2 regions of the Oribacterium sp. oral taxon 078 str. F0263 genome follow, and region 2 is predicted to be linked to the other one. Evidence: predicted binding sites of a transcription regulator. Region 2 holds the regulator's gene; the other holds the start of a gene.
The links. Region 2 encodes HrcA, which represses chaperone genes, less so after heat shock. Its sites were predicted from a motif close to TGTTAGCACTCNNNNNNNNNGAGTGCTAACA; they were not measured.
Positions count from the first base shown of each region.

Region 1 (5,172 bases), on a different contig from region 2:
CTTCCTGCTGCTTTTGTTCAGGATCTTGTCCACCGTGAGACTTCCGCCGATATAAAGGTACTCATACTCCACGTGGGCGTGGAGAAAGACGAAATAGGTCGCGGCAGCTGACAAAAGAAGGAGGAGAAAGACCGGCGGAAAGCGGAAAAAGAGAAGAAAAAAAAGAAGATCCAAGGCGATCAGAAAGACCTTCAGGATCGCAAAATAGCCCGGATCTCTCCGCTTTACCAGATGCTCCACATAATTATCCATCGCCCTTTTCTCTCCTCTCCGATACAGCTATCAGTATACCCTTTTGCCGGAGCACGCGCAAGAAGCAATCCCCTTCCCCGCATCCTCCGCGTCCTGCTTTTCTTTACAAAGGGAAGCCCCCTTGAAGTCCCGGCCCGGCACCCATCCCCCCATTAAAAATCTCAAAGCGCAAAAGTCAAAGCCTGGAAAGACACGAAACGGAACGGAACAAAGCGGAATCCTCCATGGCTTTAATACTTATCTGATACAAAGCGTCTTCCCCCGGTATACGGCAAAAAGAAGGGGAGCAGACAGCCGTCCTTTTCGACTGCCCGCTCTCCCTCTTTTTTTAAGCCCTGACTGATGGATGCAGCGTTTGGCGAAGTTTCCTGCCTGAGCCTGAGACTTCCGCCGGCCTCCCGTTCGGGAGGCCCTTCTTCTCTTTGGAACGCTTTCGCTGTACCCGGCGGCCTAAAAGGCAGGCCTTACATCATGCCGCCCATTCCTCCGGCCGGCATGGCGGGAGCCGCCGCGGGCTCCTTGATGTCGGCGACGACAGCCTCTGTCGTGAGGAGAGAGGCCGCGACAGACGCCGCATTCTGGAGGGCCGTCCTTGCGACTTTCGCCGGATCCAGGATGCCGGCCTCCATCATATCCACATACTCCTCTCGATAGGCATCATAGCCGATGCCCTCCTTCGCCTCCTTCACCTTATTCACGACGACAGCGCCTTCCACTCCGGCATTGTCCGCGATCGTGAACAGCGGGGACTCCAGAGCGCGGAGCACGATCCTGGCTCCGGTCTTCTCATCGCCATCCAGAGTATTGACCAGCTTCTCGACGGAGGGCTGTGCGTGAATGTAGGCGGATCCGCCTCCCGCGATGACGCCCTCCTCCACCGCGGCTCTCGTCGCGTTCAGGGCATCCTCCATCCGAAGCTTCGCTTCCTTCATCTCGGTCTCCGTCGCCGCGCCGACACGGATCACCGCGACGCCGCCCGCGAGCTTCGCGAGCCTCTCCTGGAGCTTTTCCTTGTCGAAGTCAGAGCTCGTGCTATCGATCTGCGCTCTGATCTGAGCGATTCTGTCGCTGATCTCCTTCTTCTTTCCGAGTCCCTCGATGATCGTGGTCTTCTCCTTCGTCACCTTCACGGACTTCGCACGACCGCACTGCTCGATCGAAGCGTCCTTTAACTCCAGTCCGAGCTCCTCGGAGATCACCTGTCCGCCGGTCAGAACCGCGATATCCTTGAGCATTTCCTTCCTTCTGTCACCGTAGCCCGGCGCCTTGACCGCTACGACATTGAAGGTGCCTCTGAGCTTGTTCACGATGAGCGTCGTGAGAGCCTCTCCCTCAATGTCCTCCGCGATGAGCAGAAGTCTCGCGCCGCTCTTCACGACCTGCTCGAGAAGCGGAAGGATATCCTGGATGTTCGAGATCTTCTTATCCGTGATAAGGATGTACGGATCCTCGAGGACCGCCTCCATCTTCTCCATATCGGTGGACATGTAGGCGCTGACATAGCCTCTGTCAAACTCCATGCCCTCCACGAGGTCGAGCTCGGTCTGCATGGTCTTGGATTCCTCCACCGTGATGACACCGTCCTTCGAGACCTTCTCCATCGCGTCCGCGACCATCTCTCCGACCTCCGGATCTCCGGCGGAAATCCCGGCGACCTTCGCGATCTGGTCCTTGCCCTTCACCTTGGAGGACTGCTTCTTGATGGACTCCACCGCAGCATCTACGGCTTTCCGGATGCCCTTTCTGAGGATGATCGGATTCGCGCCGGCTTCGATATTCTTCATGCCCTCGGAGACGATCGCCTGCGCAAGCACCGTCGCCGTCGTGGTTCCGTCGCCCGCCACATCATTGGTCTTCGACGCGACCTCCCGCACAAGCTGTGCGCCCATGTTCTCATAGGGATCCTTCAGGTCGATCTCCTTCGCGATGGAAACGCCGTCGTTTGTGATGAGCGGGGAGCCGTAGCTCTTATCCAAAACTACATTTCTGCCCTTGGGTCCCAGCGTGACCTTCACGGTATCTGCAACCGCATCGACTCCGGCTTCCAAAGCCTTGCGAGCCTCTACGCCGTACTTGAGTTCCTTAGCCATATTGATATCCTCCTGTCTTCTGTCTCTTCTTCTATATTTTTCTGTCCCTGACTGTCTTTTCCGGGGATTTTCTCTTCGAAAATGCTGATTTATTCTTAAAGGAAGTGCTCCCGGCAGCTAAACGCAGCGCCGTGCAAAGCTTATTCCACTACCGCAAGAATATCGCTCTGCTTCACGACGGTATACTTCCTGCCCTCGATCTCCACCTCGGAGCCCGCGTACTTGGAAAAGATGACATGCTGTCCTTCCTTGACCTGCATCTTTACTTCCTTCCCGTCGATCACTCCGCCCGGGCCGACCGCGATGACCACCGCCTGGCCCGGCTTCTCCTTATCGTCCTGACCGGGGAGCACGATCCCGCTCTTCGTGGTCTCCTCCATCTTCTCCTTCTCCAGCACAACCCTGTCAAACAACGGAACCAGCTTCATAACAAACCTCCTCTTATATTCCAGCATCCCTTCTCACAATGCGTAGTCGAAAGCCGCATTGCTTGGAATCTTTTTCAGAACAAGCGCTATTATAGCCTCTTCTATTAGCAGTGTCAAGCTCTGAGTGCTAACAAAGTATGAACTTTCTGTGTTTTTGTAATCTTTCGTAAACGAATCGCATATTGTCTATCTGAGAAAATCGGGTATAATGAAATTGTTGCAGAAGGCAGGATTCCGCCCTGATGCGGAATTACGGCATTCAGAGACCACGAGAAATGGAGGCTATCCTATTATGAAAAAAAAGATCCTTGTGATGATGCTTGCGGCAATGATGACGGCGGCCAGTGTAGTTCCGGCCTTCGCTGAAAGTCCCAAGGGGCTCGCTCAGGGCTTCGGCGGCTCCTCGACGATGACCGCTGAGACGAACGGACACTGGATTCAGAACAGAGACGGATCCTGGTCCTTCGCGAACGACGAGTCCGGAGGACTGTGGAAGGGCTGGGTCGTGAGCCAGCATCAGTGGTACTACATCGGCGCAAACGGTGTGATGCTGACCGGCTGGCAGAGAATCAACTATGAGTGGTACTATTTTGCCGTGCAGCGCGCTTCCTCTCAGCCTGTCGGCTCTCTCTATATGAATAAGCTCACTCCGGACAACTACCACGTCGACGGAAACGGCGTTTGGGTAGGCTAAGCTCAGGGAAAAAGGCGGGGAAGCTGCGCAGTTCGCAGTTCTGAAGCGCAGCTTCAGGCAGCTTCCATAAGGAAAACGGATCCCGGGATAGGACGGGTTGATCGAATGGGGGGAGGAGCAGCGCGGGAAAGCCCACGCTGCTCTGTTTTTCCCGGGAGAATCCCCGAAAGACTGTGCGAAAGCTTTCGCATTCCGAATCTTCCGAACAGGCGAAAAACGGGGAGGAATTCTCGTTCCGGCCGCTTTGAACAGAGGAAGGATTTCGGGCGGACCGCTTCAGAGGATAAAGGAAGGAGACAGCATGAAATACCTTGTCACATCGGCGGAAGCGTCGAAGATTCTGAAAAAGCTTCTGGAGGAAAAGAATCTCGTCCTCTCCAATGAGCGGCAGAGCTCGATATTCAATGCTTCTCTCGGAGAAGACATCGAATCCGTCCGCCCCGCATATAACTACGGGGAAACGCAGAGCATCCTGGAAAGCTATGACCGGAAGATCCGGATCCTAAAGCACGCCGTCAACTGCTTTAACAGCTCTCACATGGTCGGGGACAGCGGGATGACGATTGACCAGGTGCTGGTTTATATCCCGCAGCTCACGGAAATGCGAAACAGACTGTATCCCATGCAGAACCGCCTTCCGAAGCAGAGAAGCTCGATCGGCGGCATCGGCAGCAGCACCGTCATCGACTATTCCTATACGAACTATTCCGTAGAAAAGGCGAAGGAGGACTACAGGAGGATTTCCGACGAGCTGAGAAAGATTCAGACCGCTCTTGACCTTGTGAATACGACGGTTAAGATGGAATTCGAGCTCCCGGACTGAGCTCCCCCTCCCTTCCTTTATCGATCTGTTTCATCTCATATCTTCCGTCCCATCCCGTTTTGGAAGAATCTCTTTTTATAGAACAACGCTCAGGAAAATGTTCAGGGTCGAGGAAAAGCAGGCGTCTTCCCTTTATTATTCTTTTTATTGCTTATCGCTTATGGTATAAAGTAAAAAATCCTCAATGCCTTATGGCATTGTCTGAGCCCAAAGCGGCAGCTTTCTTCCAAAAACGGATGCGGAAAAAACTGAGGGGATGCTTCCCCTCTGCAGCCAAGTTCGGTTAGAGGCTGTTTTCTGACGCCTTCTATGCCGCCTTTTCTTCCGTTTGTCCGCCCGGCGTTGGACGGACAAACGGAAGATCGCCCCATTTCCCTATCCAAGGCCAAGTCTTTAGTAAGCACAGAAGTCGTCTCAGCGGAAAAGCGTCTCCATCCGCCGCATCGCCTCTTTGGTATTTTCCTTCGTGGAGAAGGCCGTCAGGCGGAAATATCCTTCTCCGCTTTTCCCGAATCCCTCCCCCGGCGTCCCGACGACGCGGCACTCATTTAAGAGTCTGTCGAAGAAATCCCAGGAGGAGAGGCCAAAGGGAGCTTTCATCCAGACATAGGGGGAGTTTTTCCCTCCGGTATAATAGATTCCGAGCCGGTCCAGGGTCTCCGTTATGATCCTGGCATTCTCCCGGTAGTAGGAAATATTCTCCTCGATCTGCTTCTTTCCCTCCTCGCTGAAGACCGCCTCTGCGCCCCTTTGCACGATGTAGCACACGCCGTTGAATTTCGTCGTCTGCCTCCTGAGCCAAAGCCGGTTCAGCATCACATTATCCCGCTTGAGCTCCTCGGGGACGACGGTATAGCCGCATCTTGTGCCCGTAAAGCCCGCCTT
Region 1 covers NZ_KI273077.1:102,281-107,452, reverse strand. Annotated here, with positions in the region: gene HMPREF1986_RS00580 (DUF6106 family protein) at 1-252, opposite strand, end outside; gene groL (chaperonin GroEL) at 717-2,342, opposite strand; gene HMPREF1986_RS00570 (co-chaperone GroES) at 2,483-2,770, opposite strand; gene HMPREF1986_RS00565 (choline-binding protein) at 3,063-3,464, shown strand; gene HMPREF1986_RS00560 (hypothetical protein) at 3,766-4,287, shown strand; gene HMPREF1986_RS00555 (LL-diaminopimelate aminotransferase) at 4,702-5,172, opposite strand, start outside.
Region 1: HMPREF1986_RS00570 (co-chaperone GroES) is a predicted target of HrcA. The motif match lies at 2,873-2,903, and genes of this name have one in related genera.

Region 2 (5,172 bases):
GCCGCACTTTCGGCTACCCTTAGACGGACATCGTCTGTTCCGACCGACGAGAAGAGGAAGGAGAGGATATGAAAAAATATCAGATATCCGTTTTGACAGCGGCTTTGCTGCTTCTCTTTGCGGCGTTTCCGGCCTTGGCGGAGGAGGAAATCGCGAGAGTGGCGCCGGCGGCCGCCTCAGAGGTCTTTGAAGGAGAGGATAAGGGAGCGAATGTCCCGGAGGCCGCGGCCGCTCCGGCATTGCCTGATATCGGAAAGATAGCGGAAACCCCCATCGGCAATGTGCTGACGGAGGAATCGAAGCTGTATACGAGAGGGGAGAAGAAGGGCGTCTTCATGATCACCGGCTATTACGGCGATGGAAACACCTACTCCGGAAAACCCACAAAGAGCAATCACACCATTGCGGCGGACACAAGCGTCCTCCCTCTTGGGACCAAGATTTTCATCGGAAATACCGTCTATACGGTGGAGGATATCGGGAGCGGCGTGAAGGGACAGATGATCGACATCTATTTCGACAGCAGAGAGGAAGCGCTCGGCGTGACCTGGAACGGAAACCGATATGCGGAGGTCTTCCTCGCCGTTCCGAAGAAATAGAGCGGTACTTGAGTCTTCTCGAAGAGAAGTACCTCCCGGAGGGAGGTCGGCTGAAACCGCCCGGGCGAAGCCGAGTCTCAAGCGCAGAAGTCTGCCATCAGGCAGACTCGGAGCGTTCTTGACCACTTCTCGTAGAGAAGTGCCTCCCGGAGGGAGGTCGGCTGAAGCCACCCGGGCGAAGCCGAGTCTTCGGGGCGGCAGATGGACTGCTTACGGAGCGGCCGCCCGGCGGAAGAGGAATAGAGACTGATACAGCGGAATCGAGGAGAGAAGGAAAGAAGAGCGGGCCTGCCCCGCTTTTTTTTTTCTGAGAAAACTTGGATTTATGCTTGACATCCGGAAACGCGGATAGTATCATACTGCATAGATGTTAGCACTCCGATCAATAGAGTGCTAACAGGGAAGAGGCAAAGCGAGTGCTCAGAGTACTTCCTGGGAAAGGAGGGAGAGGATGACATTGGACGATCGAAAGCTTATTATTCTCACTGCGATCATCAAAAACTACCTCGAGACCGGAGAGCCGGTGGGCTCCAGAACCATCAGCAAATACTCCGGGCTGAATCTGAGCTCCGCGACGATCCGAAATGAGATGAGTGACCTGGAGGAGATGGGCTATATCCTGCAGCCGCATACCTCTGCCGGCCGGATTCCCTCCGACAAGGGCTATCGCTTCTACGTGGATCAGCTCATGCAGAAACAGGTGCGGGAGCTGGATGAGGTGAAGAGCAGCATGTTCCAGCGGGTGGACCGCCTGGAGACCGTCCTGAAATCCCTGGTCCGAAGCATCGCGGAGAATACTCACTACGCGGCGATGATCTCGGGGCCGAGCATACAGAGGAGACGGATCCGCTTCCTCCAGCTCTCCCTCGTGGACTCGCGGAGGCTGCTCCTCGTCGTCATGTTTGAGGGAAATATCGTGCGAACCGCGATGGTCCGGAGGGACGAGAGGGAGGAGCTCGATTTCAACACAGTGCTCTCTTTGAATCTTCTCCTGAATGATGAACTCTCCGGCCTTGGCGGCGATGACCTTACGGAGGGGAGATGCGCGAAGGTCTGCGCGAGATCCGGACTCCGCGGCACACTCCGGGCTGTTTTGAAAAGCCTTATCTCTATCCTGGACACGGACGGGGAGGAGAGGCAGATTTACACCTCCGGGGCGACGAATATCTTTAAGTATCCGGAGCTCACGGATTCGGAAAATGCGGAGCGGCTGATCGCCGCGCTCGAGAAAAAGGACGAGCTCCTGGAGCTTATGGAGGAGCCGGACTCAGAGTCCAAGGGACAGATACAGGTCTATATCGGAAAAGAATCTCCGCTTCGGGACATAGGAGACTGCTCCGTCGTCACCGCAAATTATGAGATTGGGAACGGCATGCGGGGCACGATCGGCGTGATCGGACCGAAGCGGATGGACTACGAAAAGGTTCTGGAGATCCTCACGAGGCTTATGAACGAGATGGATCAGGCTTTTCCCGGAAACGGATAGCGGGATAAGGAAGGGAAAGGACCGGAGCGCGAAAGAAGCGAGAAGGAGGACTTATGTCGGAGGATTGGAAGACGCCCGGAGAGGGCGGGAGCGGGACAGAAGAGAATGTAATCGAAGAGAGTGTAAAAGAAGAGAGAAAAGAGGAGAAAAAGAACGAGAACGCCTCGGAGCAAGGCGAAAGCGCGCCGGAAGAGCCGGGGGCGGAGCAGAGAGAGAAGGCAGAGGAAAAGCCGGAAGAGGAGGCGGAGAGAGAGTCAGGTGAGGAAGAAGGAGAGCGCGCTCCCGATTCAGAGCGAGCGGAGAACGAGCCGTCGGACGGAGCGGAAAATGAGCTTTTGAAAAAGCGCTATGAGAAGGAGCTGTCCGATTGGAAGGATAAATACACCAGGCTCTACGCGGAGTTTGATAATTACAGAAAGCGGACGGAGCGGGAGAAGTCCCGGATGTTCGAGCTCGGCGCAGGGGATGTCATAGAGAAGCTTCTTCCCATCGCGGACAATTTCGAGAGAGCATTGGACGCGCTCTCTGAAGGGGAGAAGGAAGAACCCTTTGAAAAGGGAGTAGACGGGATCTACCGCCAGCTCCGAAAGCTCTTCTCGGATCTCGACGTGAAGGAGATCGAGGCGGAGGGAAAGAAGTTCGATCCCGCGCTTCACAATGCCGTCATGGCGGACGAGGAGGGAGATGCGGAGGAAGGCACGATCACCGCGGACCTCCAAAAGGGCTATACCTTCCGGGGCTCGGTGATAAGGCACTCCATGGTAAAGGTGAAAAAATGAGAATAACTTTCTGTTGATTGCATCTCTATCTGTCGGGCAGCCGCTCCAACACAGGACGCTCTCGCTCCGACTGCCGCGGCCAGCGGCGCAAGCGCAGAAGTCTGCCATCAGGCAGACTCGGAGCGTTCTTGACCACTTCTCGTAGAGAAGTGCCTCCCGCAGGGAGGTCGGCTGAAGCCACCCGGGCGAAGCCGAGTCGCCGGGGCGGCAGACGGCCTGCTTATGGAGCGACTGCCCGGCAGATAAGGCGGTGAAGCAGAAAGGAATTGATACAGGCACTACAGGCACTCGGCAAGGAAAAGCCGTAAAAACCAAAGAGCTTAGAGAAACAGAAAAAAGACAGAGGAAAAAAGAAGAGACAGAAGGGAAAGAAAAAGCAGAGGAAGGCAGCAAGAAAGAAACAAGAGCAGTAAGAAGAGGCAGAGCCAGCAGGAAGAAGCAGCAGAACTAAAAGCATTAAGAAAACGAAGAGAAGCAGAACGAAGGAAGAGCAGCAAAAGAAAACGGATTCGAAGCGGAACCCGGAAGGATCCGGGGAAGAGCTTGGGAAAGGAAGAGGAAGCTATGGGAAAAATCATCGGAATTGATCTTGGAACGACAAACAGCTGTGTGGCAGTCATGGAGGGCGGAAAGCCCACGGTCATCCCCAACTCGGAGGGTATGAGAACGACCCCGTCCGTGGTGGCGTTTACGAAGAACGGGGAGCGTCTCGTGGGAGAGCCCGCGAAGCGTCAGGCCGTGACCAATGCGGAGAGGACGGTCTCCTCCATCAAGAGGCACATGGGGACAGATTATAAAGTATCGATTGACGGAAAGGATTATACGCCGCAGGAAATCTCTGCGATGATCCTTCAGAAGCTGAAGGCGGACGCAGAGGCCTATCTCGGAGAGAAGGTCACGGAGGCCGTCATCACCGTCCCGGCCTATTTCAACGACGCGCAGAGACAGGCGACGAAGGATGCGGGAAAGATCGCGGGACTGGATGTGAAGCGGATCATCAACGAGCCGACAGCGGCGGCGCTCGCCTACGGACTGGATGATGAGTCCGAGCAGAAGATCATGGTCTATGATCTCGGAGGAGGCACCTTCGATGTCTCCCTCATCGAGATCGGAGACGGCGTCATCGAGGTTCTCTCCACGAACGGGGACACGAGGCTCGGTGGAGACGACTACGACGAGCGGATCACGCAGTGGATGATCGACGAGTTCCGTAAGGCGGAGGGCGTGGATCTCTCGAAGGACAAGATGGCGCTCCAGAGACTGAAGGAGGCGGCGGAGAAGGCGAAGAAGGAGCTCTCCTCTGCGACGACGACGGAGATCAACCTGCCCTTCATCACTGCGACGGATGGAGGGCCGAAGCACCTCGACATGAACTTAAGCCGGGCGAAGTTTGAGGAGCTCACTGCGGATCTCACGGAGAGGACGGCGGTCCCCGTGCAGAACGCCCTGAAGGACGCCGGACTCACGTCCGCGGAGCTCTCCAAGGTCCTTTTGGTCGGCGGCTCCACCCGTATGCCCGTGGTGCAGGAGAAGGTGAAGAGGATCACCGGAAAGGAGCCCTCCAAGACCCTGAACCCGGACGAGTGCGTGGCTCTCGGCGCGGCGGTGCAGGGCGGAAAGCTCGCGGGAGATGAGGGAGCGGGCGATGTCCTTCTTCTGGATGTGACCCCGCTGACACTTTCCATCGAGACGCTCGGCGGTGTGGCGACTCCGCTCATCAAGAGGAATACCACCATCCCGACCAGAGCCTCCCAGATCTTCTCGACTGCGGCCGACAACCAGACCGCCGTGGATATCCATGTCGTACAGGGAGAGCGGGAGTTTGCGAGAGACAATAAGACTCTCGGACAGTTCCGCCTGGACGGCATTCTCCCGGCGCAGAGAGGCACGCCGCAGATCGAAGTGACCTTCGATATCGACGCAAACGGCATCGTCAATGTCTCGGCAAAGGACAAGGGAACCGGAAAGGAACAGCACATCACCATCACCTCCGGCTCGAATATGTCGAAGGATGATATCGATAAGGCTGTGAAGGAGGCCGCGCAGTACGAGGCGGCGGACAAGGAGAAGAAGGAGGCCATCGAGGTCAGAAACGGTGCGGACTCCATCGTCTTCCAGACGAAGAAGGCACTCGAGGACGTAGGGGACAAGATCTCCGAGTCCGACAAGTCCCAGGTGGAGGCGGATCTTAAGGCACTGGAGGATGTGCTCGCGGCAAATCCGCTCGAGGGCATCACGAAGGACGGCGCGGAGCGCATCAAGGCCGCGCAGGAGACGCTCATGAAGTCCTCTCAGGCGCTCTTTACGA
Region 2 covers NZ_KI273099.1:31,768-36,939, reverse strand. Annotated here, with positions in the region: gene HMPREF1986_RS03395 (3D domain-containing protein) at 69-599, shown strand; gene hrcA (heat-inducible transcriptional repressor HrcA) at 1,051-2,085, shown strand; gene grpE (nucleotide exchange factor GrpE) at 2,139-2,864, shown strand; gene HMPREF1986_RS03380 (hypothetical protein) at 3,115-3,315, shown strand; gene dnaK (molecular chaperone DnaK) at 3,429-5,172, shown strand, end outside.